2 regions of the Rhodoferax sp. GW822-FHT02D07 genome follow, and region 1 is predicted to be linked to the other one. Evidence: predicted binding sites of a transcription regulator. Region 1 holds the regulator's gene; the other holds the start of a gene.

Evidence for each region. The regulator HrcA, encoded in region 1, represses chaperone genes, less so after heat shock. The targets are predictions, from matches to a motif close to TTAGCACTCNNNNNNNNNGAGTGCTAA.
Region 2: rpoH (RNA polymerase sigma factor RpoH) is a predicted target of HrcA. The motif match lies at 6,598-6,624, and genes of this name have one in related genera.

What each region holds. Positions count from the first base shown of each region.
Region 1 is NZ_JBXAOD010000010.1:89,067-103,875, forward strand. Features, by position in the region: gene AC1RNN_RS19000 (ribose-phosphate pyrophosphokinase) at 1-142, opposite strand, end outside; tRNA gene AC1RNN_RS19005 (tRNA-Gln) at 221-297, opposite strand; gene ispE (4-(cytidine 5'-diphospho)-2-C-methyl-D-erythritol kinase) at 331-1,200, opposite strand; gene AC1RNN_RS19015 (outer membrane lipoprotein LolB) at 1,232-1,657, opposite strand; gene AC1RNN_RS19020 (tetratricopeptide repeat protein) at 1,735-3,477, opposite strand; gene mutM (bifunctional DNA-formamidopyrimidine glycosylase/DNA-(apurinic or apyrimidinic site) lyase) at 3,517-4,332, shown strand; gene AC1RNN_RS19030 (dynamin family protein) at 4,383-6,362, shown strand; gene mutY (A/G-specific adenine glycosylase) at 6,365-7,402, shown strand; gene rapZ (RNase adapter RapZ) at 7,486-8,358, opposite strand; gene recN (DNA repair protein RecN) at 8,358-10,007, opposite strand; gene AC1RNN_RS19050 (NAD kinase) at 10,040-10,936, opposite strand; gene hrcA (heat-inducible transcriptional repressor HrcA) at 10,976-11,995, shown strand; gene AC1RNN_RS19060 (substrate-binding periplasmic protein) at 12,041-12,865, shown strand; tRNA gene AC1RNN_RS19065 (tRNA-Ile) at 12,915-12,991, shown strand; gene AC1RNN_RS19070 (hypothetical protein) at 13,069-13,389, opposite strand; gene AC1RNN_RS19075 (AsmA family protein) at 13,625-14,809, shown strand, end outside.
Region 2 is NZ_JBXAOD010000004.1:261,721-276,529, reverse strand. Features, by position in the region: gene AC1RNN_RS12085 (AMP-binding protein) at 1-1,148, shown strand, start outside; gene AC1RNN_RS12080 (hypothetical protein) at 1,213-2,178, opposite strand; gene AC1RNN_RS12075 (LysR family transcriptional regulator) at 2,286-3,215, opposite strand; gene AC1RNN_RS12070 (type II asparaginase) at 3,344-4,417, shown strand; partial or broken gene AC1RNN_RS12065 (zinc-ribbon domain-containing protein) at 4,756-4,887, shown strand; gene AC1RNN_RS12060 (putative zinc-binding metallopeptidase) at 4,832-5,548, shown strand; gene AC1RNN_RS12055 (BON domain-containing protein) at 5,561-5,956, shown strand; gene AC1RNN_RS12050 (hypothetical protein) at 6,156-6,518, shown strand; gene rpoH (RNA polymerase sigma factor RpoH) at 6,654-7,595, shown strand; gene AC1RNN_RS12040 (Bug family tripartite tricarboxylate transporter substrate binding protein) at 7,692-8,681, shown strand; gene AC1RNN_RS12035 (Crp/Fnr family transcriptional regulator) at 8,701-9,432, opposite strand; gene AC1RNN_RS12030 (SCO family protein) at 9,553-10,164, opposite strand; gene cyoE (heme o synthase) at 10,171-11,067, opposite strand; gene AC1RNN_RS12020 (COX15/CtaA family protein) at 11,064-12,182, opposite strand; gene AC1RNN_RS12015 (redox-active disulfide-containing membrane protein) at 12,189-12,878, opposite strand; gene AC1RNN_RS12010 (SURF1 family protein) at 12,856-13,602, opposite strand; gene AC1RNN_RS12005 (twin transmembrane helix small protein) at 13,618-13,839, shown strand; gene AC1RNN_RS12000 (cytochrome c oxidase subunit 3) at 13,915-14,796, opposite strand.

The DNA.
Region 1 (14,809 bases):
CGACCGTGACTTCACCATCCGAGAAGCGCCCGACTGCCGCCGCGCCGAGGGAAATGCCCAAGTGCTTGGCGATGTCGGCGGCCATGCCAGGATTGGCATTGCCAGTGAAAACCATGAAATCAGGGGGGGTGAAAGCCTGCATGTGGAATCCAGCGAAGAGAATTTGGGTTTACGTCGTCACTATGCGCATGCTGAAGCGGGACCGGCCCGAACAGCAATTTGGCAGGGGAAGAAGGATTCGAACCTTCGCATGCTGGAATCAAAATCCAGTGCCTTAACCAACTTGGCGACTCCCCTACACAGGTTGACAGCACAACGTGCTGCCCACCGCTAAACCTTCATTTGGCTGTCGCTGGTTGCCCACCCCAACAAAGGATGAACTTCCAAACCGCTGCACAACTTGACTTGAAATGCGCTTGGCACATTTCCCACATCGATGTCGTGCTGCAAGTGCGCAAAAACCGCACTTCCAGAGCCTGTCATCCGTCCTTCCAATCCCTTGTCATCAAGCCATTGCAGCGCTTGATTCACACCAGGGCAGAGCTTCTGGGCGACAGCTTGCAAGTCGTTTCGGCCGTACCGCCAAGGTTTGCCGAAAGTATCTGCAGCGAAGCCATAGATTGTAGCGCACTCTGAGTCGCGTTTCAACTCGGGATCAGAAAAAATCAATTTTGTGTCCAGGCCGGCGTCGGGTTTGACCACGACCCAGCGTGCTGCAGGCAGATCGATGGGGCTGATTTTTTCGCCAATGCCCTCGACCCAGCCATGCCGTCCACTGAGAAAGAAAGGAACATCGGCGCCCAAGGTCAGGCCGATGGCGGAGAGCTGTTGCACGGTGAGCCCGGTCTTCCAGAGGCGGTTGAGTGCCAATAGTGTGGAGGCCGCATCCGAAGAACCACCGCCCATGCCTGCTTGTGCGGGCACAGATTTGAGCACACCGATATGTGCGCCCAAGGCGCAGCCTGTGGCCTGTTGCAGGGCTCGCGCCGCACGGACCGTGAGGTCTTCGGCCGGCAGGGGCATGTTCAGGTCTTCGCGGGAGATTTGCCCGTCGTGGCGCAGCGAGAAGTGCAGGGTGTCGCACCAGTCGATCAGCATGAAGACTGATTGCAGCAGGTGGTAGCCATCGGCGCGCCGCCCTGTGATGTGCAAGAACAGATTGAGTTTGGCGGGGGCGGGAATGTCGTAAAGCGACTGCATGGCCCGGATTATCGGGGCTGCCCCGCGGGGTTCAGCGTTCCAGCAGGATGCGCAGCTCGACGGCCGGGGCGGTGTCGGCCTGGCGGCGCGCCTGCAGGCGGCCTTCGGGCAATTGCTTCAGCTCCACGTCCCAGCCTAGGGCGGGGGTGGGGGTGCCGTGCAGCCAGTCAAACAGCGCGGCCACTGGCAAGGCGGTGCCCGTGGCCTGCAGGGCCAGATCGTCCAGGGAGGCAAAGTCGCGCACCTCGCTGCCCTGGCGCAGCTGGGCCAGGCCAGGGGCCCATTGCATCTGCGCCACGGTGGTGCCCAGCGGGGACAGCAGGGTCAGGCGGCCCGCGTCGCCCTGGCCGTCCAGTTCAAAGCTGGAGGCAAAGCTCTGGGGCGGCGTAGCGAGTACCTTGATGGCGATGCGGCCTTGCCAGTGATTTTCGGCATCATTTGTGCCTCTAGCCCCCATGGATGTTGCGCAAGCAGCTAGCAAAAGTGTAGCAAGCAGAAGACCGGCACGCAGGCCGGCGGTGACCAGACGCTGCATTACAGGGCCGCGCCCAGGCGGCGCACGGTTTCCTGCAGGGTGTCGTTGTCCTTGTCTTCGCTCAGGGCCTTGCGCCACAGCATGGTGGCCTGGTCGCGCTGGCCCAGCTTCCAGAGCACTTCGCCCAGGTGGGCAGCGATTTCGGCGTCTTGGCGGTTGGCGTAGGCCTGTTCCAGCAGGCGGCGAGCTTCCTGCAGGTTGCCGCTGCGGTATTCCACCCAGGCCATGCTGTCGACAATGAAGGGGTCGTTGGGCGCGAACTCCAGGGCCTTGGTAATGAGTTGGCGGGCCTCGGGCAGGCGCATATTGCGATCGGCCAGCGAGTAGCCCAGCGCGTTGTAGGCATGGTGGTAGTCGGGCTGCTCGGCAATCACCTTGCGCAGCAGCTGCTCCATTTCACCGAGCTTGCCCAGCTTCTCGGCCAGCATGGCGAGGTCATAGGTGATGCCCATGTCCTTGGGGAAGCGCTTGGCGTTCTCCTGCAGCAGGGTGTAGGCGGCCTGGTACTGCTTGAAGTCACGCAGCAACTGGGCTTCGGTGCTGACCTTGGCGCGCGCGTCATCGGCCTGGGTTTCGGGGGTGGCGCGGATCAGGGCACGGGCCTCGTCCATCTTGCCCTGGCGCGCCAGCAGGGTGGCACGGCGGGACTGCACGCGCAGCGCATCCTGCGGGCTGTGGATGCGGGCCAGGTAGGCGCCGGCTTCGTCCGGGCGCTGGGTCTGTTCTGCAATCTGCGACAGCAGCAGCAAGGCCTGTACCAGACCGCGGCCGGGTTCTGTTTCGTCGGTAGCGTTCTCTTGGGGGGCTGCGAGTTGCAGGTATTGCTTGAGCGAGGCCTCGGCCTCGGCCAGCTTTTTCTCCTGGAACTCCAGCGAGCCCTTGATCAGCCAGCCGTCGGCAAAGGCTGGAGCCTGCTGCGTCAGCGTGCGCATTTGCGCCAGCGCTTCGGCGTAGCGGGTGCCGTCGATCAGTCGGCGGGCGTAGGCCATGCGCAGCTCGGGCATGGGTTTACCGTTCAGGTACTTCAGCAGCAATGGCTCGACCTGAGCGCCTTTGGCTTCCATCAGGTTGAGCGCGAGGATGGCCACTTCGTCGGCCTGCGGGTCCAGCGCCGCGCCACGGCGTGCGGCTTCCAGGGCGCTGTCCGCATTGCCGCTGCCCAGGCGCAACATGCCCACGGCAGACCACGCGGCGGGGCCGGTGAGCGCGTTGCCCAGATCAGGTGCCAGGGCCAGCTCCACCTGCTGGGCGGCCAGGGCCTTGTCGGTGACGCGGGCAAAGTAGCGCGGCAGCAGGCTGATGGTGGCGATGCGCTCCTTGCCGGTGACGCCAGCGAGTTCACGCTTGAGCGGGTCCAGCGTGTCGCTGACCCGGTTCAGGCCGATCAGGATTTGCAGCACATAGCGGTTGGCTTCCCTAGAGCTGGGCACGCTCCGCTGCCAGGCGCGGGCTGCGTCCAGCGCCGCGTCGGCGCTGCGGGCGCGCAGGGCCAGTTCCACGACGCGTTCAAACAGCTTTTCTGAGCCTGTTTTGCGTGCGGCATCCAGCATGCGCACATAGGCGGTGGCCGGGTCGCCGTTGGTGGCGCTGAGCTCCCCTAGTAACAATTGGTAAAAGAGCTCGCTGTTGAGTTCCGAGTTTTGTACCGGGCCGCCCTCGGTGTCCTGCGCGTGGGCCAGTGGCCCGAGACCCAAACAGGCCGCCAGAATGCTGAGGGAAACGAGGTGCTTGGATCGGTTCATCGGACCATAATAATCCAACCCGAATTGCCAGAAGGTCCCATGCCGGAATTGCCCGAAGTTGAAGTCACCCGTTTGAGCTTTGCGGACCGGATCTCCGGCGGCCAGGTGCAGGCCGTGCATCTGGGCAAGCCGCTGCGCTGGCCGCTGGGTTGCGCCCCGGACCAACTGGTGGGGCGGCAGGTGCAGCAGGTGCGCCGTCGCGGCAAATACCTCTTGCTCGACATGGACCCGGGCCTATTGCTGGTGCACCTGGGCATGTCGGGCAGCGTGGCCTTTGGCGGCCGCATGCCGCCGCCCGGCACGCACGACCACTTTGACTTGGTGACGACGCGCGGGACGCTTCGCCTGAACGACCCGCGCCGTTTTGGCGCCGTGGTGTTCGCTGCCAGCGAGGCCGACCCCGTGGCACAGAAACTGCTGGCGCATCTAGGCGTGGAGCCGCTGGGAGATGGCTTTGATTTGCCAGCCTTCCAGCTGGCCATGGCGCAGCGCAAAGGGCCTATCAAGCAGGTGCTGCTGGCGGGCGAGGTGGTGGTGGGTGTGGGCAATATCTACGCGTCGGAAGCACTGTTCCTGGCGGGCATACGCCCGACGACGGCGTCCAACAAGGTTAGCAAGCCCCGTTTGGCGCGGCTGCACGGGGCGATCCGCGATGTGTTGGCGCGTGCCGTCCAAAAGGGCGGCAGTACCCTGCGGGACTTTTCCAATGCCAAAGGGGAAAGCGGGTACTTTCAGCTGGAGGCCATGGTGTATGGCCGCGAGGGCGAGCCATGCCGGGTTTGCGGCGGGCTGATACGGGGCATACGGCAGGGGCAGCGCTCCACGTTTTTCTGTCCCACTTGCCAGAAACCCTGAGCGGGTGCGCAGGGGGGCGGTGCTATATTGAATGATTGCACGGGGGATTCTTGGCTACTTCATTTAACGAACAGTTTGACCAGCACGGTACGTGGCGGCGCGAGTTTGCGCTGCGCCTGAAGCTGCTGGGCGAGTGGATGAAAGACCACGACCTGCTGGACGCCGGAGTGGAAGAGCGCCTGCGCCGCCTGGAAGGCCAGGTCCGCTCCGACAAGGTGATGGTCGCCTTTGTGGCTGAGTTCTCGCGTGGCAAGTCCGAGATGATCAACGCCCTGTTCTTCGCAGGGTATGGCCGGCGCATCATGCCGGCCAGTGCGGGCCGCACCACCATGTGCCCGACCGAGATGGGCTACGACGCCGATGTGCCGCCCTGCCTGCGCCTGCTGCCGATCGAAACCCGCTTGCAGCCGCAAGCGCTGATGGAATGGCGCATGGCGCCCGAGAAATGGATCCGCATCGACCTGGATGTGAACAACCCCCAGCAGCTGGCCAAGGCGCTGGAGAAGGTGGCCGAGACACGCAAGGTGACGCAGGACGAAGCCCGCGCCCTGGGCTTCTGGCACAACCAGGCGCCTGAAGACAACCCCATGGTCGACGCGCAGGGCATGGTCGAAGTGCCCAAGTGGCGCCATGCCCTCATCAACATCGCCCACCCGCTGCTCAAGCAGGGCTTGGTGATTCTGGATACGCCGGGGCTCAACGCCATTGGTGCCGAACCCGAGCTGACCGTGAGCCTGATTCCGCAGGCGCATGCGGTGGTGTTCATGCTGGGCGCTGACACGGGTGTGACCAAGTCCGACCTGTCGATCTGGCGCGAACACCTGATCACCGAGTCCACCGACCCCGATGCACGCCTGGTGGTGCTCAACAAGATCGACACGCTGTGGGATGCGCTGAGCACGCCTGCGCAGATCCAGACCCAGATTGAGCGTCAGAAGGCCAGCACCGCCGACATCCTGGGCCTGCCCAAGGACAAGGTGATTGCCGTATCCGCCCAGAAGGGCCTGGTGGCCAAGGTCACCGAAGACGACGAATTGCTCAAGCGCAGCTGCCTGCCCGTGCTGGAAGATGTGCTGGGTCGCGGCATGATGGGCAAGCGCCAGAAGATTTTGGGCGCCGCCATGGCCAGCAATATTGTGGATCTGCGTGCCGAGAGCGGCCGCGTGATCAACATCCGAAAGCGCGACCTGACCGAGCAGATGATGGAGCTCAAGGGCTTGCAGGGCAAGAACGCCACCGTCATCAAGCACATGCGCAACCGCATCTCGCAGGAGCAGGCCGAGTTCGACCAGGGTGGCGCCAAGATCCATGCGGTGCGTTCGGTGCACCTCAAGCTGCTGCGCGAGGTGTTTGGCATTCTGGGCTCCAGCGCGCTCAAGAAAGAGATGGCGCAGCTGACCGATACCTTGATGCAAAAGGGCCTGAAGCTGGGGGTGAAGCGCGCCTACGGCGAGACCTTCGACCGCCTGCGTGCCAATCTGCAAAAAGTGCAGGGCTTGTGCACTGAAATCCAGAGCATGCTGGTAGCCAGCTTCAAGCTGCTCAATGGCGAATATGGCTTCTCCTTGCAGGTGCCTGCCGAGCCGGACATGGCCCGGTTTGTGGCCGAACTTGACACCATCGAGCGCAACCACCTGCAGTACCTGGGCGTGGGCAATGCCTTCAAGCTGGCCCAGCCCGAGTTCTCGGACCGGTTGGTGCGCGCCCTGTCCACCCGCTTGCGCTCCGTGCACGAGAACGCACTGGGCGAGGTGGAGCTGTGGAGCAAATCTGCTGCAGCCCAGCTCGACGCCCAGTTGCGCGAACGCCGCCGCAACTTTGCGCGCCGTATCGAGGCGATCGACCGCATCTCGCAGGCCGCGGGTGGATTGGACGACCGCATTGGCGAGATCAGTGCGCAGGAGTCTGCGCTGGACCAGCTTGACAGCAAGCTCTCCGAACTCACCGCCTACCTGATTGCCGCACAGGACGCAGCCACGCTGATGTCTGTCGCGGCCGCCACCCCACCGGTGGACGTGGTCATCGCCTGAGCGTGGCCGCGCAGGACTTTGCCGCCCGGGTGGTGGCCTGGCAGCGCGAGCACGGGCGCAACACGCTGCCTTGGCAAAACACGCAGGACCCCTACCGTGTCTGGCTCTCGGAAATCATGCTGCAGCAGACGCAGGTGGTTACTGTCATGGGCTATTTCGACCGCTTTCTGGCGCGTTGCCCCACGGTGGCCGACTTGGCCGCTGCAAGCAGCGAAGAGGTCATGGGCCTGTGGAGCGGGCTGGGTTACTACAGCCGCGCGCGCAATCTGCACGCCTGCGCACAGCGGGTGGTAGCGGACCATGGCGGCCAGTTTCCGCGCGATGCGGCCACGCTGGCCACACTGCCCGGCATAGGCCGCTCCACTGCGGCGGCCATTGCATCGTTGTGCTTTGGCGAGCGGGTGGCGATTCTGGATGCGAATGTGAAACGCGTGCTGACCCGCGTGCTGGGTTTTGACGCGGACCTAGCGTCTTCCGCCAACGAGAAGAAGCTATGGGATGCGGCGACCGGTTTGCTGCCGGCAGGTAAGGGCGCCGCGCAGGCCATGCCGCGCTACACGCAGGGCATGATGGACTTGGGCGCCACCGTATGCAGCCCCAAGAAGCCGAGCTGCCTGCTGTGTCCGGTGCACAGCCACTGCGTGGCTGCCAGGGCGGGCGATGCCGAGCGTTACCCGGTGCGTACCCGCAAGCTCAAGCGCAGCAGCCAGAGCCTGTGGCTGCTGTGGGTGCGCCGCGAAGATGGCGCGGTCTGGCTGGCCCAGCGGCCTACGCCCGGCGTGTGGGCAGGGCTGCAGTGCTTTCCGCTGTTTGAGAGTGAAGAGGCTTTGCGTGCGGCGCTGCCACCGGCGCAAACCAAGGCGCTGGAGTTTTTGCCAACCTTCACCCACGTCCTCACGCACAAAGACCTGTTTATGCACATAGCCCGCGTGGACAGTGCGCAAGCAGCTATGGATTTAGGAGCGGGTGCCTGGTTCTCGCCCGCAGAGTGGAGCGCCGCTGGCTTGCCTGCGCCGGTGCGCAAGCTGCTGGAAGGTTAAGTGAGGTTTCAGCGTAGGGCCGCCCCAAGCTGAAACGCCCCCTGAGGGGGCAGCGACCCGCATAGCGGCGGAGCGTGGGGGCTCTATTCCCTTGCGTCCATCTCGCGGTGGCGCTTGAGCGTCACCCAGGCACCGCTGAAGTGGCGGGCCAGTTGTTCCACCAGATAGACCGAGCGGTGTTGCCCACCCGTGCAGCCGATGGCGACGGTGACATAGCTGCGGTGGTCATGGGCCAGGGCCTGCAGCCAGTGTTCCAGAAAGTCGGTGATGTGCTGCTGCATGCGCAGCACTTCGTCCTGCGCTTTCAGGAAGCTGATGACGGGTTGGTCGCGGCCCGTCAGTGCCTTGAGCTCGGGGTCGTAGTGCGGGTTGGGCAGCATGCGCACATCGAACACATAGTCCGCATCGGTGGGCACGCCGCGCTTGAAGGCGAAGGACTGGAACACCAGCGTGAGCTGCCCGCCGGGCGCGGCGATCAGCGTCTTGACGTAGCCCTGCAGCTGCGAGGGGCGGATGATGCTGGAGTCAATGACGTGGGCCTGCTCGCGCAGGTCGGCCAGCAGCTCGCGTTCCAGCTCAATGGCGTCCATCAGCGCGCGGCGTTCGTCCTGCGCGCCGGGCAGGCTGCTGTGCTGCGAGAGCGGGTGCTTGCGGCGTGTCTCGGAGTAGCGACGAACCAGGGTGTCGGTGCTGGCGTCCAGAAACAGGGGTTTGACCACCACGCCCAGCGCGCGCACTGCGGCCAGCTGCTGCGGCACCAGCGGCAGGGAGGTGGCGCTGCGCACGTCCATGGCAATCGCCACGCGCGGCGCGTTGTGTTTCTTCTCCAGTTCCACAAAATCCAGCAGCAGCTCGGGCGGCAGGTTGTCCACGCAGTAGAAGCCCGCATCTTCCAGCGCGTTGAGCGCCACCGATTTGCCGGAGCCGGACATGCCGGTAATGAGCACGATCTCCATCACGCGCCCGCCTGCAGCATTTCCTTGGCATGGGCCAGGGTGGTGCTGGAGAGTTTTTCGCCGCCCAGCATGCGGGCAATCTCGCCCACGCGCTGCTCGCCAGCAACGGGGGCCACGGTGCTTAGCGTGGCTTTGCCCTGCAGTGTCTTGGAGACCACGAGGTGGTGGTCCGCACAGGCTGCCACTTGGGGCAGGTGGGTGACGGCCAGCACCTGGCGGTCGGTACCCAACTGCTGCATGAGGCGGCCCACGGTCTCGGCCACCGCGCCGCCCACACCCGAATCCACCTCATCAAAGATCAGCGTTTGTGCGGTGCCCAGCTGGCTGGTGGTGACGGCAATGGCCAGCGCCATGCGCGAGAGCTCGCCACCCGAAGCCACCTTGCCCACGGGGCGCGGACTGCTGCCGGCGTGGCCGGCGGCGAGAAACTGCACATCTTCCAGCCCGCTTTGCTGGGGCTGGGCCAGGGGCTCCAGTGCCACCTCGAAGCGGCCGCCCTGCATGCCCAGGCCTTGCATGGCCTGGGTGATGCTTTGCGCCAGCAGAGGCGCGGCCTTGGTGCGCTGTTTGGAGATGCTTTTGGCCTCGGCCAGCCAGGCGGTTTGGGCCTTGCGCTCGGCGGCCTGCAGACCGTCCAGATCAGCCGCGGCATCCAGCTGGGCCAGCTCGTCTTTCCAGCTGGCCCAGAGTTCGGGCAGATCTTCGGGACTGCGCTTGTAGCGGCGCGCCAGACTCACCCAGAGCGACAGGCGCTCGTCCAACTCGGCCAGGCGTTCGGGGTCCAGCTCGGTGCGGCGGGCGTAGCTGCGCAGGGTGTGCACGGCGTCTTCGATCTGCGCGATGCTGGAGTTCAACGCCTCCAGCGGGTCCTTGAATTCGGGCTCCAGCGCGGCCTGGGCCTGCAGCAGCTGCAGCGCCGCGTGCAAGGGGTTCAGCGCATTGCCGTCTTCATCTTCGAGCAGGTTCACTGCACCTTGCGCAGCGTCCAGCAGGGCCTGGCCGTTGGAGAGGCGGCTGTGGCTGGTGTTGAGCTCGTCCCACTCCTGTGGCTGGGGGCTGAGCTTGTCCACTTCGCCAATCTGCCAGGCCAGGCGTTCGCGTTCGCGCTGCAGCGAATCCTGCGCTTGTTGGGCTTTTTCCAGCGCGGCTTGGGCCTGGCGCCAGGTGGTCCACAGCTGGGTCAGCGTGGCGGTGTTGACCTTGGCATAGGCATCCAGCAGGCCGCGCACGGCCTCGGGCCGGGTCAGGCTTTGCCAGGCGTGCTGGCCGTGGATGTCGAGCAACTGTTCGCCAATGGCGCGCAGTTGCTGGGCGGTGGCGGGGCTGCCGTTGACCCAGGCGCGGCTTTTGCCTTGCGTGTCCACGGTGCGGCGCAATAGCAAGGTGTCGCCAGCTTCAAAGCCAGCCTCGTCCAATATTGCTTGCACACCGGGGGCGGAGTCGAATTCGGCAGACACATCGGTGCGCGCCGCGCCTTCGCGGATCACGCCGGTGTCGGCGCGCGCGCCGGTGACCAGTTGCAAGGCGTCGATGAGGATGGACTTGCCAGCCCCGGTTTCACCCGTCAGCACCGAGAAGCCGGACTCCAGGTCCAGCTCCAGCTCGCTGACGATTACAAAATCTCGCAGAACAATGCGTTTGAGTGCCATATCTCGCTACAGGTCGTGTCACGGTGGCCGTGTCAGGCCACACCCTCATTCCAGTGCATCTTCTGGCGCAGGGTGTCGAAGTAGTTCCAGCCCTTGGGGTGCAAGAAGCGCACCTGGTGTTCGGAGCGCGTCACCTCGATGCGGTCGCCGTGCATCAGGCTGGCCAGGCTCTGCATGTCGAAATTCGCACTGGCATCGCGGCCCGCTACGATTTCGATAGCGACTTGCGCAGTATTGGGGATGGTGATGGGCCGATTGGACAAGGTATGCGGCGCAATGGGTACCATCACCCAGCCGGGGATGGAGGGGTGCATCAGCGGGCCGCCCGCCGACAGCGAGTAGGCGGTGGAACCCGTGGGCGTGGCGATGATGAGGCCGTCAGCACGCTGGTTGGCCACAAAGTGGCCGTCCACCTCCACGCGTAACTCCACCATGCCGGAGGTGGCGCCGCGGTTGACCACCACATCGTTCATGGCCAGGGCCGAGAACACGCAGTGCCCGTCACGCATCACGCGCGCCTGGATGAGGCTACGGTCATCCAGTTCAAACTGGCCCGCCAGCATGGGCGCCAGCGTGGTCTTGTACTGCTCGAAGCGGATGTCGGTAATGAACCCCAGGCGCCCCTGGTTGATGCCGATGAGCGGCACCTTGTACTGCGCGAGCTGGCGGCCAATGCCCAGCATGGTGCCGTCGCCACCCACCACCAGGGCCAGGTCGCAGCTGGCGCCAATGCCGGCCACATCCATGGTGGTGTAGCCAGTGAGCTCGGTGTTGGCCGCGGTGGCGGCTTCAATGACCACTTCGCAGCCTTGGGCCATAAGGAAGTGGGCAATTTCGTCCAGCGATTCGCGCGAAGACGCACCGGCCGCCCGGGCGCCCGTGGTCTGGTATTTGCCAATGACGGCAACCTGTCGGAATTTGGACAACATGCGCAAATTAGACACTAAATAGGTTACTAAAATGGCCGCATGCTCGATGATCGTTCCAAGTTGTTGATGAAGGCGCTGGTGGAGCGCTATATCGCCGACGGACAGCCCGTGGGCAGCCGCACGCTGTCCAAAGCCTCGGGCCTGGAACTCTCGCCCGCCACCATCCGCAACGTCATGTCGGACTTGGAGGAGCTGGGCCTCATCGTCAGCCCCCATACCTCGGCCGGGCGCGTGCCCACGGCGCGCGGCTACCGCCTGTTTGTGGACACCATGCTCACCGTGCAGCCCGGCCATGCACAGGGCGGCCAGTTTCCCTCGCACAGCTTGGCGCCGGACCAGCCGCAAAAAGTCATCTCCAACGCGGCCAACCTGCTCTCCAGCCTGTCGCAGTTCGTGGGCGTGGTCATTGCGCCGCGCCGCAGCTCGGCCTTCCGCCACATCGAGTTCCTGCGCCTGTCTGAAAAGCGCCTTTTGGTCATCATCGTCTCGCCCGATGGCGACGTGCAGAACCGCGTCATCTATACCGAGGCTGACTATTCCCAGAGCCAGCTCACCGAGACGGCCAACTTCCTCAACAGCAACTACATGGGGCTGGAGATCGAACAGGTGCGCGCGCGCCTGCAGAACGAGGTGGAAAGCCTGCGCGGAGAAATTGTCGCCCTGATGCAGGCGGCGGTCAAGGTCAGCTCCGAAGCCATCAGCGAAACCCAGGACGAGGTGGTGATCTCGGGCGAGCGCAACCTGCTCTCCGTGACCGATTTCTCCAGCGACATGGGCCACCTGCGTCGCGCCTTTGAGCTGTTCGAGCAAAAGGCCCAGCTCATGCGCCTGCTGGACGTGACCGGCCAGGCCGAGGGCGTGCGCATCTTCATTGGCGGCGAGAGCCAGGTCGTGCCTTTTGAAGACCTGTCCATCGTCAGCAGCCCCTACGAGGTGGACGGCAAGGTGGTGGGCACCCTGGGTGTCATCGGCCCCACGCGCATGGCCTATGACCGCATGATCCAGATCGTGGACATCACGTCCAAGCTGGTGAGCAACGCGCTGAGCCACAACAAGTAGTCGTTGGTTCCCAGAGCGGGGTACATGCGCTATAACTTGCGCAGCATGTCTTCCTCCCGTTTTTCATTCCTGTTACGCACCGTTGTAGGCCTGTTTGCCGCCTGCGTGATGGGAATGGTGCAGGCCAGGGAACTGCTGGTGGTGGGAGCCACGTTTGCGCGGATTTTTGAACGCACCGACGCGGGCGAGTTTGTCGGTTTGGGGGCGGAGCTGGCGCGCAGCATTGCGCGGCAGCAGGGGCTGGACATCAAGTTCGGCCTCTACCCTTGGGCCCGGGCGCAGGACATGGTGGCCAAGGGGGCTGCGGACGTGCTGGTGGGGCCCTACAAAACGCCAGCGCGGGAAGCGCTGTTTGCGTTTGCCGAAACGCCGTTTTATCAAGACAACATGGTGTTCTACAAACTGGCAGCGTCCAAGGCCAGTTGGGACGGTACCTACGCCTCGCTCAAAGGGAAACGCCTGGTGGCGGTATTGGGCTGGGCCTATGGCCAGCCGTTCGACCAGGAACGTGCCAGCCTGGGTGTGACCAATGCCAGCACGGTGGAGAGCGGCTTGTCCATGCTGCTGAACGACCGCATGGACTTCTTTGTGGCCAACGAGCGCAACACCATGGCGGGCATGGCCGCACTGGGGAAGCAGGATGCCTTTGCCAGGGTGTCCCCGATGATTGGCACCGAGGTGGGTTACTTCGCATTTGGCAAGGGCGCGGACCATGATGCGATTCGTCAGGCCTTCAATGCGGGCATGGGTCGGCTGATCGCTTCCGGCGAATACCTGGCCTTGGCTAGGCGCCACAGCATCACGGTGCCTGCGGTGCTGGCTGGCAAGCAAGGTACAAAACCCACCGCTGCACCTCCAGCGACGCGCTGAGCCGCAAGCAAGAGGCCGCCGCGACGCCTATACAATCTCGCCTTCGGTCGGGGCGTTAGCTCAGTTGGTTAGAGCAGAGGACTCATAATCCTTTGGTCGCGGGTTCAAGTCCCTCACGCCCTACCAATTGAATACCTATACAAAGGCCCATCGCTTCCAAGGCGATGGGCCTTTTTGTTGCCGATTCGTTACCGTTGGGACATTCAACGTCCGGGCTTGTTGAGCTTGGAGCCCGACGCTGCAGGGTGGTGTTCCACAAACAGCGTGGTCACGCCCACCATCAAGGCGTGGGCCCGGGCCTCCGCCTGGTGGGCGCACAGGGCCTGCATGAGTTCGGAGCGCAGGTACCAGAGTTCGGTGATGTCCTTGGCGTAGGTGATCCTGAACTCCAGGTGGAAGTCGGCGTTGGGGCAGTAGGCGCGCAGCACCTGGAGCATCGTGATGCGAATGCGTTCGAGAGCTTCCTCTTGGGTCTCGACGGACTCAGGCCCCACGAAGTTCCAAAAACTGTTTTTGATGCGCATGTGGTCAGCGGGCTGCCGCGGTGCCAGTGGCCGCGGTGGTGGTGTGTGATCCCATCTCCGCAGTGTGCCCCTTGCGCACCAACTGAGCCTGACAAAACACGCGTTTGGCAAAGCACTGTGTCAGCAATTACAAAGCGTTACTGCGGAAAACCGCACACTCTGGCCCAGGCGGGCGTGCAGTGCAGAAATAGAATGGTTTGCATCGGGTTTACCCTTTGCACAAGGACGTTCCACCATGAAGGCGCTTCGCGTTGTCGGTCTTATCTTCGCTGCCATCCTCGCACTGCTGGTGCTTGCCGTGGGCGTGCTTTACGCCCTGTTTGACGGCGACAAGATCAAGGCCGAGATCAGCCGCACAGTGCTGGAGCAGAAGCAGCGCACGCTGGTGATTGTGGGCAAGCCGCAGCTCTCGGTCTGGCCCAATGTGGGCATTCAGCTGGACGGCGTGACCCTGTCCGAGCACGCGAGCAAGGACGAGTTTGCGGCGCTGCAGTCCGCGCGGATTTCGGTGGCACTGATGCCGCTGCTGAGCAAGCAGGTGCAGGTGCGTGCCCTGGACATTGAGGGCCTGAAGCTCACGCTGGTGAAGAAGAAAGACGGCTCGCTCAACATTGCCGACCTGCTGGGCCAGCCCGCTGCGCCCGATGCCGGCAAACCCAACGAGCCTGCCAAACCGGCCGAGCCGCTGCAGATCGATGTGGCCGGTGTGCGCATTGCAAATGCGCAGCTCACCTGGCGCGATGAAAAGGCCGGCAGCACAACCACGCTGTCGAACCTGAGCCTGTCGACCGGCGCGGTGCAGGCGGATACGGGCAAGAAGACTGCGGCCGTGGACAAGCTCAGCTTCACTGCCAAGGGGCAGAGCGGCGCCGATGCCTTTGCGCTGACGCTGGACGCGCCCAAGCTGAGCCTGTCGCCCGAGAAGTCGGCTGGCGAGGCCATCACCCTGTCGGCCACGCTGCAGGGCGCGGCCCGCAATGCGACGGTGAACCTGGCGCTGAATGGTGTGGAGGGCAATGCCGATGCGCTCAAGATCGCCAGCCTGGCGCTCAAGCTGGATGCCAAGGCGGGGGACGCGTCGGTGAAGGGGCAATTGAGCTCTCCTGTGGCAGTGAACGTGGCAGGCCAGAGCGTGGCGCTGGCCAAGCTGTCGGGCAGCCTTGATCTGGCCCACCCCAGCATGCCAATGAAGAGCGTGACCCTGCCCATCAACGGCAGCCTGAAGGTGGACGCCCTGCAGCAGACCGCCGCGCTGGAGCTGGCCACGCAGTTTGACGAATCGAAGATCGCCACCAGCGTGAAGGTGGCCAAGTTCGCGCCCCTGGCGCTGGCCTTTGATCTGGACGTGGACAAGCTCAATGTGGACAAGTACCTGCCGCCCAAGCCCGCTGCGGCGGTACCGGCCAAGGAGGCCGCCGCA
Region 2 (14,809 bases), on a different contig from region 1:
GTCAGCCCAAGGGCGTGATGCACAGTTTTGAGCGCATTACCGCCGCCTCCGAGGGCATCGTGCGCGACACCAAGTCGCGCATCGGTGCCGATGTCAAAAACCGCATGCTGTCCTACCTGCCACTGGCTCATGTGTTCGAACGGGCCTGGGTGGAAGGTGCTTCGCTGGTAGATGGCAATACCCATCTGTACTTTGCCGAGTCGCTGGACACTTTTGTGCAGGACTTGAACCGCGCCAAGCCCATCACCTTCATCTCGGTGCCCCGTCTCTGGCTCAAGTTCCAGCAAGGCGTGTTCGCCAAGATGCCTCCCAAAAAGCTGGACCGCCTGCTCGGCATCCCCATTCTGGGCAAGATTGTGGGCCGCAAGGTGCTCAAGGGCCTGGGCCTGGACCACGCGCTGCTGGCCGGCAGCGGCTCCGCACCCATCCCCGCAGAACTCATTGCCTGGTACCGCCGCCTGGGCCTGAACCTCATCGAAGGTTACGCAATGACGGAAGACTTTGCCTACTCGCACAACTCTACCGACAAGGTGAACGCCCCCGGCTGCGTGGGCGTGCCGCTCAAGGGCGTGGAAGTGCGCATCAGCGAGGAGGGCGAAGTGCTGATCAAGTCGCCGGGCCAGCTTGTGGGTTACTACAAGCGCCCGGACCTGGATGCCGAAGTCTTCACCGAAGACGGCTTCTTCCGCACCGGAGACAAGGGCGAGCGCCGTGCCGACGGCCTGCTGCGCCTGACCGGCCGCGTCAAGGAGCTGTTCAAGACATCCAAGGGCAAATACGTGGCGCCTGCCCCCATCGAGAACCGCATCAACGCCTGCCCGCTGATCGAGCTGAGCATGGTCTCTGGCGTGGGCCAGCCTTCTGCCTACGCCATGGTGGTGCTGGCGGAAACCGTGCGCCCCACGGTGAAGGACCCCGCCGTCAAAGCCCAGATTACGGCCGACCTGACGCAGCTGCTCAAGGATATAAACGCCGAGCTGCCGGACTACGAGAAGCTGCAGATGCTGGTGATCGCGCCCGAACCCTGGTCCATCGAGAACGGCTTCCTGACGCCTACCATGAAGATCCGCCGCAACCGGATTGAGGCGGCCATGGAGCCCAAGCTGCCCGGCTGGTACGCCAGCCAAGGCGCGGTACAGTGGGCCTGAAGTAGACATTCCGATGACAAAAAAGGGGCCTGCAGGCCCCTTTTCCATTGTGGACTACTCGGCCTCAGCGCTTGGGCTTGGGGCAGTCGCCCGCCCCTTCCATCACCATGCTCTTGCTGCTCTCGCAGTACACATACGAGGCTGAGCGCTCCTTCACGATCTGGATCATCGGCACAGCCGGGTCAGGCGCCACGGCCGGACAGCTGCCCGGAGCCTCGCGCACCATGCTCTTGGTGGTTTCGCAAAACACATAGCTCGCACCACTGTTCACGCGGGGGACAGGAAAGCTGCCGTGCAGGGGCGGCGCACCGGCCGGCCGCAAGTCCCTGAGCGGGGGCACCGCTGCAAACGTATCCGCAGGCTTGCGGTAAGCCATCTGTTCCGCGGCGGCCTCCTGGTAGAGCTCTGCCCAGCGCGTGAGCTTGGCCAGGGCTTCCGATTTGGCAGGATCGACCTGCACTGCGGCCGAATCCCAGTCAGCCAGGCCCGTCCCCGGGAAGCCGAGGTAGGCGGCGCTGATCTGCATGGACGCCTCGTAATAGCGCCCGCCGGTGTTGGACTGCACGGTATAGACCCGCAGAAAGGTCTGAGTCTTGTATTGCACGTTGAGGGAAACCACATCGATGCGCATGCAGTCGTCAAAGCGACCGCGACCACGGTTGCGCTTGGTCAGATGCTCGCCCTCACAGGGATTGCCCGACCAGTAGGCTCCGTTGTTACCCCGGATATTGGCAACCAGCGTTTGGACAGCGGCGATCTGGTCGCCTTCCCAGCGTGTCATGCGCAGCACCCCCATGGGGATGCTGTCGGCCCGGCCACCGGACCAGCCGATCGAGGCATTCTCGAATTGCCACATGCCGTTGCCAGCGTAGATCTGGTAGCCACCCATGGTGTCGTCGCTGTAAATGGATTGCCCCATGCTGAAGGCTGGGGGCTTTTCGTCGTCGAACAGCTCCCGGGAATGGGCGGGCTGCGCCAGGGCAACGATGGAAATGAGCAGGGCAGGAATTGCCCGACGGAACGCAGTCACAGTGTGTCTCCCTTGTTTTGTTAGTCATGCCCCAACGACGGGGTGGCCAGTGTGTGGCTCTGCGAGGGAATTTAACCCAAAGTGAAAGGGATGCCGGCCAGTCTCTGTCAGCCAGCCATCGGGGGACGATGCACTGCGGACAAGGCCTCGTGCAGCAGCGCAGGCAGCATGTCGAGCATGTGCCGGGCTTGCTGTCCCGGCGGGCTGGGGCGCGCGTGGTAGGCATAGAGCGAGATGGGGGCCAGGTCGTGCAGCTCCATCGCCACCACCGACGCCGGATCCAGCTGGGTGGCGGTCAGAAAGTCCACCAGCGTCCAGCCCATGCCGCGACGGACCAACTCTACCGCCAGCCTTGAGGTCTGCACCTGGATATTGCCCACCTGCACCTGCAGGCCGAGCTTTTCAGCCAGCTCGTCCAGTAACGGGCGCATCGGGTCGTCGCCCACCAGACGAATCAGCGGTACCTTGGCAAAGTAGCCATAGGGGTTGCCATGCCGCACCCGCGTGGCGCGCTGCCAGATGTCGCGTGCCACAGCCAGAAAGAGGCGCCCGCTGACCAGCAGGTCGCTGGCGATCTGCGGGTGGGTGTGCTCATAGAAGCCCAAACCAAAGTCCACACTGCGGCTGAGCAAGGCGCTGGCCATCTGGTCTTGGTGCAGGGTGCGCACTTCCACGTCCACACGCGGGTAGCGCGCGGCGTGGCGCTGCAGCACTAGCGGCAGAAACTCATGCGTCACCGACGGGATAGCCGCCAGACGCACGGCACCATGGTCCACCCGGCCGAGGTTCTGGGCTATCTGGCGCAGGGCATCAAGCTGCCTGTGCACCTGGGCCGACTCCTCAAACAGCACACGGGCCTCGGGGGTGGGCGTGAGGCTGCCCTGGCTGCGGGTAAACAGCGGGAAGCCCAGCTGCAGCTCGGTATGGGCCACGGTCTTGCTGACTGCCGACGGTGTGATGCAGAGCAGCCGGGCAGCGGCGCTCATGTTGCCGGTCTGCATGACTGCCTGAAACACTTCAAGTTGTCTGAGATTCATGGTGGGGTGTGAGTTTTTCTCACACCCTAACATCAATTATTCCGATTCGCCTGTGCCGTTAATTCCTAGCATTGCACCACCTGCCCATTGAAGGCAGGAAGAAGAACACATTCCTTGGAGACAAAACCATGACAACAAGCACTTTCAACCTTAAACAATGGGCCGCGGCACTGAGCCTTTCGGCCCTGGCCGCACTGGCACACGCCCAGGCCAGCAAGCCCCATGTGGTGGTACTGGCCACCGGCGGCACCATCGCCGGCGCCGGCGCCTCGGCCGCCAACAGCGCGACCTACGCTGCGGCCAAGGTGCCGGTGGACAAACTGCTGGCCGGACTGCCCGAGCTGAACAATGTGGCCCGCGTGACGGGGGAGCAGGTCTTCCAGATCGCCTCGGAAAGCTTCAACAACGAACATTTGCTGCAACTGGGGCGCCGCGTATCTGCTCTGAGCAAGCAGGCCGATGTGGACGGCATCGTCATTACCCATGGCACGGACACGCTGGAAGAAACCGCCTACTTCCTGAATCTGGTGGTGCGTACGCGCAAGCCCATCGTGGTGGTGGGCTCCATGCGGCCCGGTACTGCCCTGTCGGCAGACGGCGCACTCAACCTGTTTGACGCCGTGAACGTGGCCGCCAGCCAGGATGCAGCCGGCAAGGGCGTGCTGGTGACCATGAATGACGAAATCCAGAGCGGACGCGACGTCAGCAAGACCATCAACATCAAAACCGAAGCCTTCAAGAGCCAGTGGGGCCCGCTGGGCATGGTGGTCGAGGGCAAGAACTACTGGTTCCGCGCTCCGGTCAAGCGCCACACCGCAGATTCCGAATTCAACATCGACGACATCAAAACCCTGCCCGCCGTGGACATTGTGTACGGCTACGGCAACATGAACAGCATCGGCATCGATGCGTATGCCAAGGCAGGCGTCAAGGCCCTGATCCATGCAGGCACGGGCAATGGCTCCGTGGCCGCCCCCGTGGTGCCCGCATTGCGCCAGCTGCGCGCCAGCGGCACCCAGGTCATCCGCGCCGCCCGCGTGCCGGATGGCTTCGTACTGCGCAACGCCGAACAACCCGACGACCAGTACGACTGGGTCGTCGCCCACGATCTGCGTCCCCAAAAGGCACGCATTCTCGCCATGGTGGCGCTGACCAAAACCTCGGACAGCAAGGAACTCCAGCGTATCTTCTGGCAGTACTGACCCCACCCCGGCGATTCAAGCCCCAGGCCACCCGCCTGGGGCTTTTTGCTTTGGGGCAGCCCCATGTGCGCTGCCACACATACACGCGCGCACCTGGCTCATACAGTGGAAGGCAACTCAAGGAGTTCGCCCATGTACGACACCCAGCCACGCGTTCCGGTGCTACTGATGGACTGGACCACGGCGGAAATCACGCCACCGCCCCCCATACCCGAAAGTCCCCCGGCTATACCGCCGGAGTTCCCTGGCACCCAGGATCCGCCCCCACCGGTAGAAGACCCGTCGCCCTGGCAGGAACCGCCCGACACGCAAGCAACGCTGTTCTGAAAGCGGGCCGGATGAGCCTTTGCCATTGCAGCCACCCGGTGTTCTTTCGCAACCACCTATGCCTGCGGTGCGGCCGGGCCTTTGGTTATGTACCCGAGACGAGCACCATGCTGGCCCTGGAGCCAGCCGGTGAGAACCGGCCACCAGGAAGGCATCATCACCATCAACGTGGGCGAAGGCAACGATGCCAGGCGCGAAGCCATACGCGCGCACCTGCACAAACCCTACCGCACGCTGCAGAAGCACTATGACGGCGGCCCCGATCCTGACTGGGCACAAACCCACATCAGCGCCTATGCCAGCGCGTACCCGTGGGAAGACTGGGCCGAAACCTGGGCGCACTACCTGCACATGGTGGACACACTGGACGTTGCCATGGACGCTGGCATTCATAGCGAGCACCCGGCCGATCTGAAAGACCCCTTTGGTGCCGATGTGCTGTACAGCCCTGCGGGCGACACCTCCCCACCCGACACGGCATTTCTCAGCTTCCTCAATGCCTGGACCCGACTGACCAGTCGTGCTCGACGAGTTCTCGCTGGGCATGGGCCAGCGGGACCTGTATCCCTTTGTGCTGAGCAAACCCTGCGCCACCAAGCTGCATTGGGTGCACCGCTTCATCGCGGCACAGTGCGCCTCGCGCCCCTGCGCGCACGAGTTACGCTTATTCACATTTGTCTGCTCTTTCATGCCTGCGTGTGTGTGCAAGCGCACGAACCTTTTCGGCGCATTCCGGCAATCTTGGGTTTCCGCGGCAGGCAAAGACCATCTTCCCGGTCTTGCATGCAATTTCAACCCTCATGAAAGAGAGTCATCATGTCTAGTACCCAAACTTCCATCACTTCCCGTTATGCCCGCATGCTGCGCCCCGTCGTGGCAATGGCGGCCATCGCCATCGGCGCCACCGCCGTACACGCGCAAACCGAACCCGCCCAGCAACCCGACACCCAGCGCTCACAAGCCAAGCCCGGCGCCGAAGTCGAAAAGGCTGTCAGTGACAGCTGGATCACCACCAAGGTGAAGTCCGAAATCCTGGCCAACAGCGTCTCCAAGGGCTTCAAGGTCAATGTGACCACCAAGAGCGGCATAGTCGCGCTCAAGGGCAAGCTGCCCACGCAGGACGCCGTTGACCTGGTCAAGAACCTGGCCCAAAACGTCCAGGGCGTGCAAAGCGTCGATGCTTCCGGCCTGACGGTGGAAGCGGCAAGCTGATAAACCCAGCGAAGGCTTAGCCCCCGAGCGAGTCAGCCAACGCACTTCGGTGCTGTTGGCTGAAATTTTTTTGCCCGCCCTCTCCGCCCCGGACGCTTCAGGACAGCCCGAGACACAGTTCGGCAACAGTTTTCATCCGCTCCAAAGCCAGAATTCATTCTCAGAATGAGGCCCTATTTCCTGGCCAGGGAGTTTGACGATGAAAAGCACTTACGACACCTTCCAGCGCGAAATGCTCATGCTGGCATTCCGGGCGGGTCTTGCCCTGGTCTGCGTTTCGGTCAAAGCGGAAACACCCACCGAGGCAGAAAGCAACCAGGCGGCGCAAGAGCCGCAAGCGCTGAGACTTGAAACAAACCCCACATTGCTCGCCTCAAACACCTCAGGCACGGCGCAAATGACCTACACCGTCGTGCTTCCCGGTGGCGGCAACACCATGCGCCTGCTCTTCACGCCCACGAGAACAGGCATGGGTTGGGCAGCCGGCGCGGCCACCGGCGGGTTTGTCAAAGTGCATCAAACCGCACCGCGATTTGACGATCCGGCACTGTCGCCGCAGTGAAGCATCGCGCGTACGGCGACACCGGCGCGGGGCTTTACACAACTTCATCCTATAGCTATCGGGGTCATTGAACTTCTTGTTAGCACTCCGATCTCACGAGTGCTAATATGAAGTTTGAACACAAGGAGGTTCTGCATGACTGCACTGCTCGCTACGCCCCAAACCGCCCTGGCCACTGCCAATCCGTGGTCCTTGGTGCCGCCGCTGGGGAACCTGGATGCCTACATTTCTGCGGCCAATCGCCTGCCCATGCTCACACTGGAAGAAGAGCAGGAGTACGCCCGCAAGTTCAAAAATGAGAATGATCTTGAAGCTGCCGGTAAGTTAGTGCTCTCTCACTTGCGTCTGGTGGTGTCCGTATCGCGTCAGTACCTGGGTTATGGACTGCCGCATGGCGACCTGATCCAGGAAGGCAATGTGGGCCTGATGAAGGCCGTCAAGCGCTTTGACCCCGACCAGGGCGTGCGCCTGGTGAGCTACGCGCTGCACTGGATCAAAGCCGAAATCCACGAATACATCCTGAAGAACTGGCGCATGGTCAAGGTGGCGACCACCAAGGCCCAGCGCAAGCTGTTCTTCAACCTGCGCTCCATGAAGCAGCGCTTCAAGAGCGACGATGCCGCTGCCGACCTGGGCACGCACCGCGACACGCTGAATCCCGAGCAGATCGACGCCATGGCGCGCGAGCTGAACGTGAAACCCGAAGAAGTCATCGAGATGGAAACCCGGCTGTCAGGCGGCGATGTGCTGCTGGACCCCAGCCCGTCTGACGATGGTGAAGACGCGTTTGGCCCCATCGCCTACCTGACCGACACCAACCACGAGCCCGTGGCCATGATCGAGGCGCGTCAGCGCGATGTGCTGGCTACCGACGGCATTGCCACCGCACTGGGCAGCCTGGACCCGCGCAGCCGCCGCATCGTGGAAGAGCGCTGGCTCAAGGTGAATGACGACAACTCCGGTGGCATGACGCTGCATGAGTTGGCCGCCGAATACGGCGTGAGCGCCGAGCGCATCCGCCAGATCGAAGTGGCGGCCATGAAGAAGATGAAAACCACCCTGGCCGCCTACGCCTGAGCCCCCTGCCCCGGACGCCGACCATTCGGCGCTTGGGCGACAATGCCCCTGCAGCCCCGGCCGCAGGGGCATTTTTCATTCCGGAGACACAAAACCATGCAACGCCGCGCGCTCACCATTGCTACACTTTCCATAGCTGCTTGCACACTATCCACGGGGGCTATCGCCCAAAAAGTATCTCAAGCTGCTGCGTGGCCCAGCAAGCCGCTGCGTATCATCGTGGGCTTTCCGGGCGGCTCCTCGCCCGACCTGACGGCGCGCGCCTTTGCCGAGCCCCTGTCCAAGGCGCTGGGCCAGCCGGTGATTGTGGAAAACAAGGTGGGGGCGGCCGGCAACATTGCTGCGGACGCGGTGGCCAAGGCCACCGATGACCACACCATCGGCCTGATGATCAACGGCAACATGACGATTGCCAAGTTGCTCAACCCCAAGCTGAGCTATGACCCGCTCAAGGACCTGCAGCCCATCAGCCTGCTCGGCGTCTCGCCCCTGGTGCTGACTGCGCCCGTCAATGCCCCCGGCGGCAATGCCGCCGAATTCCTGCAGGCCGCGCGCAGCAGCGGTGACCGCTGGAACTACGGCACCCCCGGCGTGGGCACCGTGGGCCATCTGGGTATGGAACTGCTCAAGTCACAGGCCAAAATTGCGCCCGTGCATGTGCCCTACCCCGGCTACCCGCAGGTGGCCACGGCCATGATTGCCGGAGACCTGCAGCTCAGCCTGCTGCCGCCGGCCTTGGCCGCCGCTCAAGTGCGCGCGGGCAAGCTCAAAGCCATTGGTGTGACGGCCAGCGTGCGCAGCCCGCTGGCACCCGAGGTGCCTAGCCTGGCCGAGGCTGGCGTGAAGAACTTCAACCTGGAGATCTGGAACGCCGTGGCCGCACCTAACAGCCTGCCCCCAGCCGCAGCGACCCGCCTGGCCACGCTGTTCAGCGAGATCGCGCGCAGCCCCGAGATGCGGCAGAAGATGTTCGGTCAGGGCTGGACGGTGGTGGGCACCATGGCCGAAGGCCTGCGCCTGCGCGTGAAGTCGGACACCGCGCTCCTGGGCGGCATCATTGCCAGCCAGGGCATCAAGATGGAATAGGCCCGCCAGACTGCGGCTCTTACGCCGCCAGGGCCATGGGCAAGAGGCGGCGGTATTCCTGTTTGGCCGCGGCGTAGCACTCGCAGGTTTGCTGCTCCAGACGCGAGCGGTCCAGTACCACGATGTGGCCGCGGTGGTAGCGGATCATGCCGGCCTCCTGCAGCTTGTGCGCCGCGATGGTGACGCCCTCGCGCCGCACCCCCAGCAAATTGGCAGCCGACTCGTGGGTCATGTCCATTTCGTCCGAGCAGGACCGGTCCAGGCCCACCAGCAGGCGGCGGCAGAATTGCTGGTCGATCGAGTGGTAGCGGTTGCAAACGGCGGTCTGGGCCACCTGGCCCAGCACGCTTTGGGCATAGCGCAGCATGATCTTCATGATGGCGCCCGAGCGCGCCATCTCGGCCTTGAGGAAGGAGGCGCTGAGTCGCAGCGCCAGGCCGGCGGTCTGCACCACCGCCTCGCTGGGGGCGGAGCCGCCGCCCAGCAACAGCGACACCCCCACCACCCCATCGTTGCCCACCACCGCCACCTCGGTGGAGGCCCCCTCCTGGGTGAGGTACACCATGGAGGCGATCATGGTGATGGGGAAGTACACGTATTCGGGGGTGCTGCCTGCGGCGCATAGCACCTGGTTCAAGGGCAGTTCCACCAGCTCCAGCTGGTCGCGCCAACGAGCTTCGTCCGCCTGGGGCAAAACAGCGAGCAAATGGTTTTGCTGGCTGTCGCCGAGATCAGGGCTTGCAGACTTCATGGGCTCTCCTGTGTGGATCGATGCCCTTATGGTCGCGAATTCGGGTTTTCCCTGATATCAGCGATCACCCCTTGCGGGTGTCAGACCAGTCCTACAGGGTGCCCCACCCCGTGCAATGGATCAGGAGCTGCTCTTGAGCAGCTGTGCAATGTCCGAAGCCAGCACCTTGGCGCCACTGCCGTAGCGGGTGAAGAGGCGCAGATTACCCTGCGCGTCGTAAATATAGCTGCCCGCGGAGTGGTCCATGGTGTAGCTGGTGGGGGTCTTGCCTTCCACCTTCTTGTAGTAGACCTTGTAGTCCTTGGCCAGGGCGGCCAGCTTCTCGGGCGTGGTGTAGAGCGCCAGGAAGCTGGGGTCAAAGTTCGCCATGTAGGCCTTGAGGATGGGCGCGGTGTCGCGCTCCGGGTCCACGGTCACAAACAGGCCCTGCAGGCGGTCGCCGTCCTTGCCCAGCAGCTGCTTGACCTCGGCCAGCTCGGCCATGGAGGTCGGGCAGACATCGGGGCACTGGGTGAAGCCGAAGAACATGACCACCACCTTGCCCTTGAAGTCCGCCAGGTGGCGCAGTTGGCCGTTGTGGTCGGTCAGCTCGAAGTCCTTGGCGTAGTTGGCGCCGGTCACGTCCACCGAGGCAAACGAGGGCTTCTGCTCGGAGCATGCAGTCAAAGTGACCATAGCCCCCGTAGACAGTGCGCAAGCAGCTAGCAATTTAATAGCAGAACGTTTATTCATGGTGACTCACAACAGGTAGTGATCCAGCAGCAGTGCGGCAAACAGCACGCTGAGGTGGATAAGGGAGAAGCGGAAGGTGGCGCGCGCCAGCTCGTCCGAGTAGTTGCGCAGCAGGCGCACGGCGTACCAGCAAAAGCCCACGCTCAGCACCAGCGCCACCGCCAGGTAGAGCCAGGAGCTCATGCCATACACAAACGGGAATACGCAGGCCGCCGCGAGAATGAAGGTGTAGAGCAGGATCTGCAGGCGTGTGAACTCGCTGCCGTGGGTGACGGGCAGCATGGGCAAGCCGGACTTGCGGTAGTCCTCCACGCGGTACAGCGCCAGCGCCCAGAAGTGCGGCGGCGTCCAGAGGAAGATGATGAGGAAGAGAATCAGCGCCTCGGGGCCCACATCGCCGGTCATGGCGGCCCAGCCCAGCACCGGCGGCATGGCGCCCGACGCACCACCGATCACGATGTTCTGCGGCGTGAGCGGTTTGAGGATGACGGTGTAGATGACTGCGTAGCCCACAAAGGTGGCGAAAGTGAGCCACATGGTGAGCGGGTTGACCCAGAGGTAGAGGATGAGCGAGCCTGCGATGCATAGCAGGGCCGAAAACACCAGGGTTTGCACATCGCTGAGCTCGCCGCGCGCCGTGGGGCGCCAGGCGGTGCGCTTCATCTTGGCATCAATGCCCTTCTCCACCAGACAGTTGAAGGCCGCCGCCGCGCCAGCGACCAGGTAGATGCCTACGCAGGCAATCAGCGCCAGGCCCACCTGGGGCAGGCTGGGCAAGCCGGGCACGGCCAGCACCATGCCAATGAGGGCACAAAAGACGATGAGCTGGATCACGCGCGGTTTGGTCAGCGCGTGGAACTGGCGCAGCACCGAGGGCGTGGCGGGAGAGAGGGTCGCGGTCATGTTTCGGTTCCGATCGGGGCGGTGCGGCCCGCCAGCGTCAAAGTCCATACGAGGGTCACCAGCAGCGCGCCGGCGCCTCCTGTGTGCAGCACAGCCGCCACCAGCGGCCAGTCCAACACCACATTGCTCAGGCCCGTGACCAGTTGCAGCAGCAAGAGCCCGCCCAGCCAGCGCATGGGGCCGCGCAGCACGGGCACGGTGCGCAGGCACCAGGCCAGACTGCCCAGCAGCAGCACGGTGCACAGCGCAAGCAGGCGGTGCGTAAAGTGAATGGCGGTGAGCACCTGGAAGCTGATGTGGTCACCGTCCTGGCTCATGCCCAGCGGGCGCCAGAGCTCCAGCGCGCCGCCAAAGTCCATGTCCGGCCACCAGCGGCCCTGGCACATGGGGAATTCGGTGCAGGCAAGCACCGCGTAGTTGGTACTGACCCAAGCGCCCGAGGCCGCCTGCAGCACCAGCATGGCCAACGCCGCGGCGGTCCAGGGCCAGACCCAGCGCGGCACTGTGGCCACCGCACCACCGCCGTTGCGCACCACCTGCACGGTCAGCAGCGCGAGCAGCAGGTAGGCCCCCAGCAGATGCAGGCTGACGATGGCGGGGAACAGCTTCATGGTGACGGTGAGCGCGCCGAACGCGCCTTGCACGCAGACCCACAGCAGTGTGACGGTGGGCAGCCAGGGGCTGACCTGCCCTTTCAGGAAACGTTTGCGCCCCAGCCAGGCCGTGATGGCCAGCACAAGGATGAGGCCGCCCACGCCGGTGGCAAGGTAACGGTGCACCATCTCCACCCAGGCCTTGCCGTGCGTGACCGGGCCCGTGGGCATGGCAGCCTGCGCGGTGGCAATGGCGTCCTTGGCACCCAGCGGGCTGGCGCTGCCATAGCAGCCGGGCCAGTCAGGGCAGCCCAAACCGCTGTCGGTCAGGCGCGTGAAAGCGCCGAACAACACCAGGTCAAAGGTGAGAAACAGGGTGATAACGGTGAGCGCCTGGTAGCGGCCCAGCGCACCGGTATGCCGGTGGCGCAGGCGCACCCACAGCAGCGGGCCTGCAGCCAGCAGCACACCGACTAGCAGCAGGCGCAGCACGGGTGAAAGGTTGTAGAGCTCTGCGTCCATGGCGTATCAGCGGCCTGCCTGGTCCCAGGAGGCGGAGGCGCGCAGCAGGCGGTCCAAGTCACGCTTGGCCTTGGGTGCGTCCTCGGGTGTCAGCCCCGGTGCAAAGCGCAGCATGAGGTTGCCCAGCGGGTCCACCACATAGAGGTGGTCCGGCAAGGCAGCGCCCGTTTGCGGCGGCAGCCAGGCAGCCAGGTCCGCAGCAGGCACGCGCAGCACCGTGGCCTCCTTGAGGCCGGGCAGCAAGGTTGCAGGCACCGCGTCGCCGTCGTTGATCAACCAGACCCAGTCCACGCGGTCTTTCTCCTTGCCCAGGCTCTCGCGCAGTTGGCGTTGCAAGTAGAGGCGTTGCGCGCAGGCTTGGTCACAGGCGGCGCCAGCCACGCTGATGAACAGCCACTGGCCCTTGAGGCTGCGCAGGTTCACAGCCTTGCCATCCAGCGTGCCGGCCTGCAGATCGGGCAAGGGGCGTTGCGGGTCAATCAGCGTGCCGAAATTGCGCCGGCTCTCGGGGCGCACCACGTAGTAGGTGAAGTACGAGGCCACCACGGGCGCGGCGCACACCAGCATCACCAGCAGCATCTTCCAGCGACCCAGGCGCGTGCGCGCGCCTGCACTCGCCAGCGCCTGGTCGGGCACCGGCATGGAGTGCACAGTCAGGCCCAGGGGGTGGTCATCATTCGGGTTGGCGCGAGACATGGGAATCCTTGGAAACGAATACAAGAGGGCGCAGCTGAAACCAGGCGTACAGCACCGCGATGAGCAGCGCCAGCGCAAACCATTGCGCGGCATAGCCGTAGTGCTTGTCCACACCGAGGTTGACTTCGGGCCACTCGAGCAACAGGCCATCGCTGGCAGCACCGGTCTGCACCACGCTCACGTCCTGCCACAGCGGCAAGCCCGCCTCCTGCCGGAATTGGGTCAGGTCGAGATTTTGCCGGATTGCGCCATGGCCCGGCTCCCCGGGCTCATAAAGCTTGGAAGGCGGCGGGGCCATGCGGCCTTCGACTTCTACCAGGCCGGTAGGCGTCGTGACGGCCGGCAAGGCCGTGCGGCTCTCGAAGTTGCGGGGCGCCCAGCCGCGCTGCACCAGCACGGCGTCGGACCGGCCTTTCAGCTGCAGCGGCGTCATGACAAAAAAGCCGACACGTCCGCCCATCTGGCGGTTGTCCAGGTACACCGTGTGTTCGGCCAGCCATCGGCCCTGCAGACGCACGGGCCGGTGGACCAGCGTGGCGCGCGCCGTACTGGCCAGCAGTTCTTCTGCAGCAAGGGCTGCCATGCCGCCCTGCGTCTGGATGCTGCGCGCCAGCGCTTCTTTTTGCGCCGCACGGTCCAGTTGCCAACGCCCCAGCGAAATGGTCACCGCCACGCCGACCACGGCAGCGAGCGCGATCAGCACGCGACGGATGCGCGTACTCACGGGATAATCCTCACCATGTCATACCTTGTCGCCATTGCGTTTCTTGCCATTCTGGCCAGCCTGGGGGCTGCCCTGGTGTTCATGTTGCGGGGTGGCCAGCCACAGGCTGGCAAGTCGCGCGGCATGGCGCGGGCGCTGGCTTTGCGGGTGGGCTTTTCCATCCTGCTGTTTCTCTGCATTTTGCTGGCCTGGAAGCTGGGCTACATCCACCCCACAGGGATTCCACCGGGACGCTAAAGCCCGTACGAAGCTCCCACCCCTCCATCAAAAAAGGCACCGCAAGCGGTGCCTTTTTTGATGCCGTAGCAAGGCTTAGAGCCAGTACACCAGCACGTAAAGGCCCAGCCAGACCACGTCCACAAAGTGCCAGTACCATGCGGCGCCCTCAAAGCCGAAGTGGCGCTCGGAGGTGAAGTGACCTTTCTGCAGGCGCAGGGTGATGAACAGCAGCATCAGCATGCCCACGAACACGTGGAAACCGTGGAAACCGGTCAGCATGAAGAAGGTGGAACCGAACACGCCCGAGTTGAGCTTGAGGTTGTACTCATGGTAGGCGTGGTAGTACTCATAGCCCTGCACAAACAGGAAGGTCACACCCAGCAGCACAGTGGCCCACATGAAGGCAATGGTCTTGCTGCGGTTGCCGTCCACCAGTGCGTGGTGGGCAATGGTCAGCGTGACGCCGGAAGACAGCAGCAGCGCCGTGTTGATGGTAGGCAGCCAGAACGGGCCCATGGTGGTGAAGGGCTCGACAATGCCGCCAGGCGAAGCCGTGGCGCCGGCCGCCATGCTGGGCCAGACGGCCTTGAAGTCGGGCCAGAGCAGCGCATTTTCCAGGCTGCCCAAGGCAGGCACGGAGTGCGAACGGGCCCACCACAGCGCAGTGAAGAAGGCACCGAAGAACATGACTTCGGAGAAGATGAACCAGCTCATGCTCCAGCGGTAAGAGATGTCAATCTTGCGCCCGTACTGGCCGCCTTCGCTTTCGCTGATCGCGTCACCAAACCATTGCCAGAGCACTGCCAGCCACCAGACCAGGCCCAGCGCCAAAGAGTACATGCCCCAGTCGGAGCCATTGATCCACTGGCCAGCGCCCAGGATCACGAAGAACAGGCCTGCGGCGGCCATGACCGGGTGGCGCGAAGGACCCGGTACAAAGTAGTACGGTGTGCCGCCATGTGTTGTCGAACTCATTTTTGCTCCATTC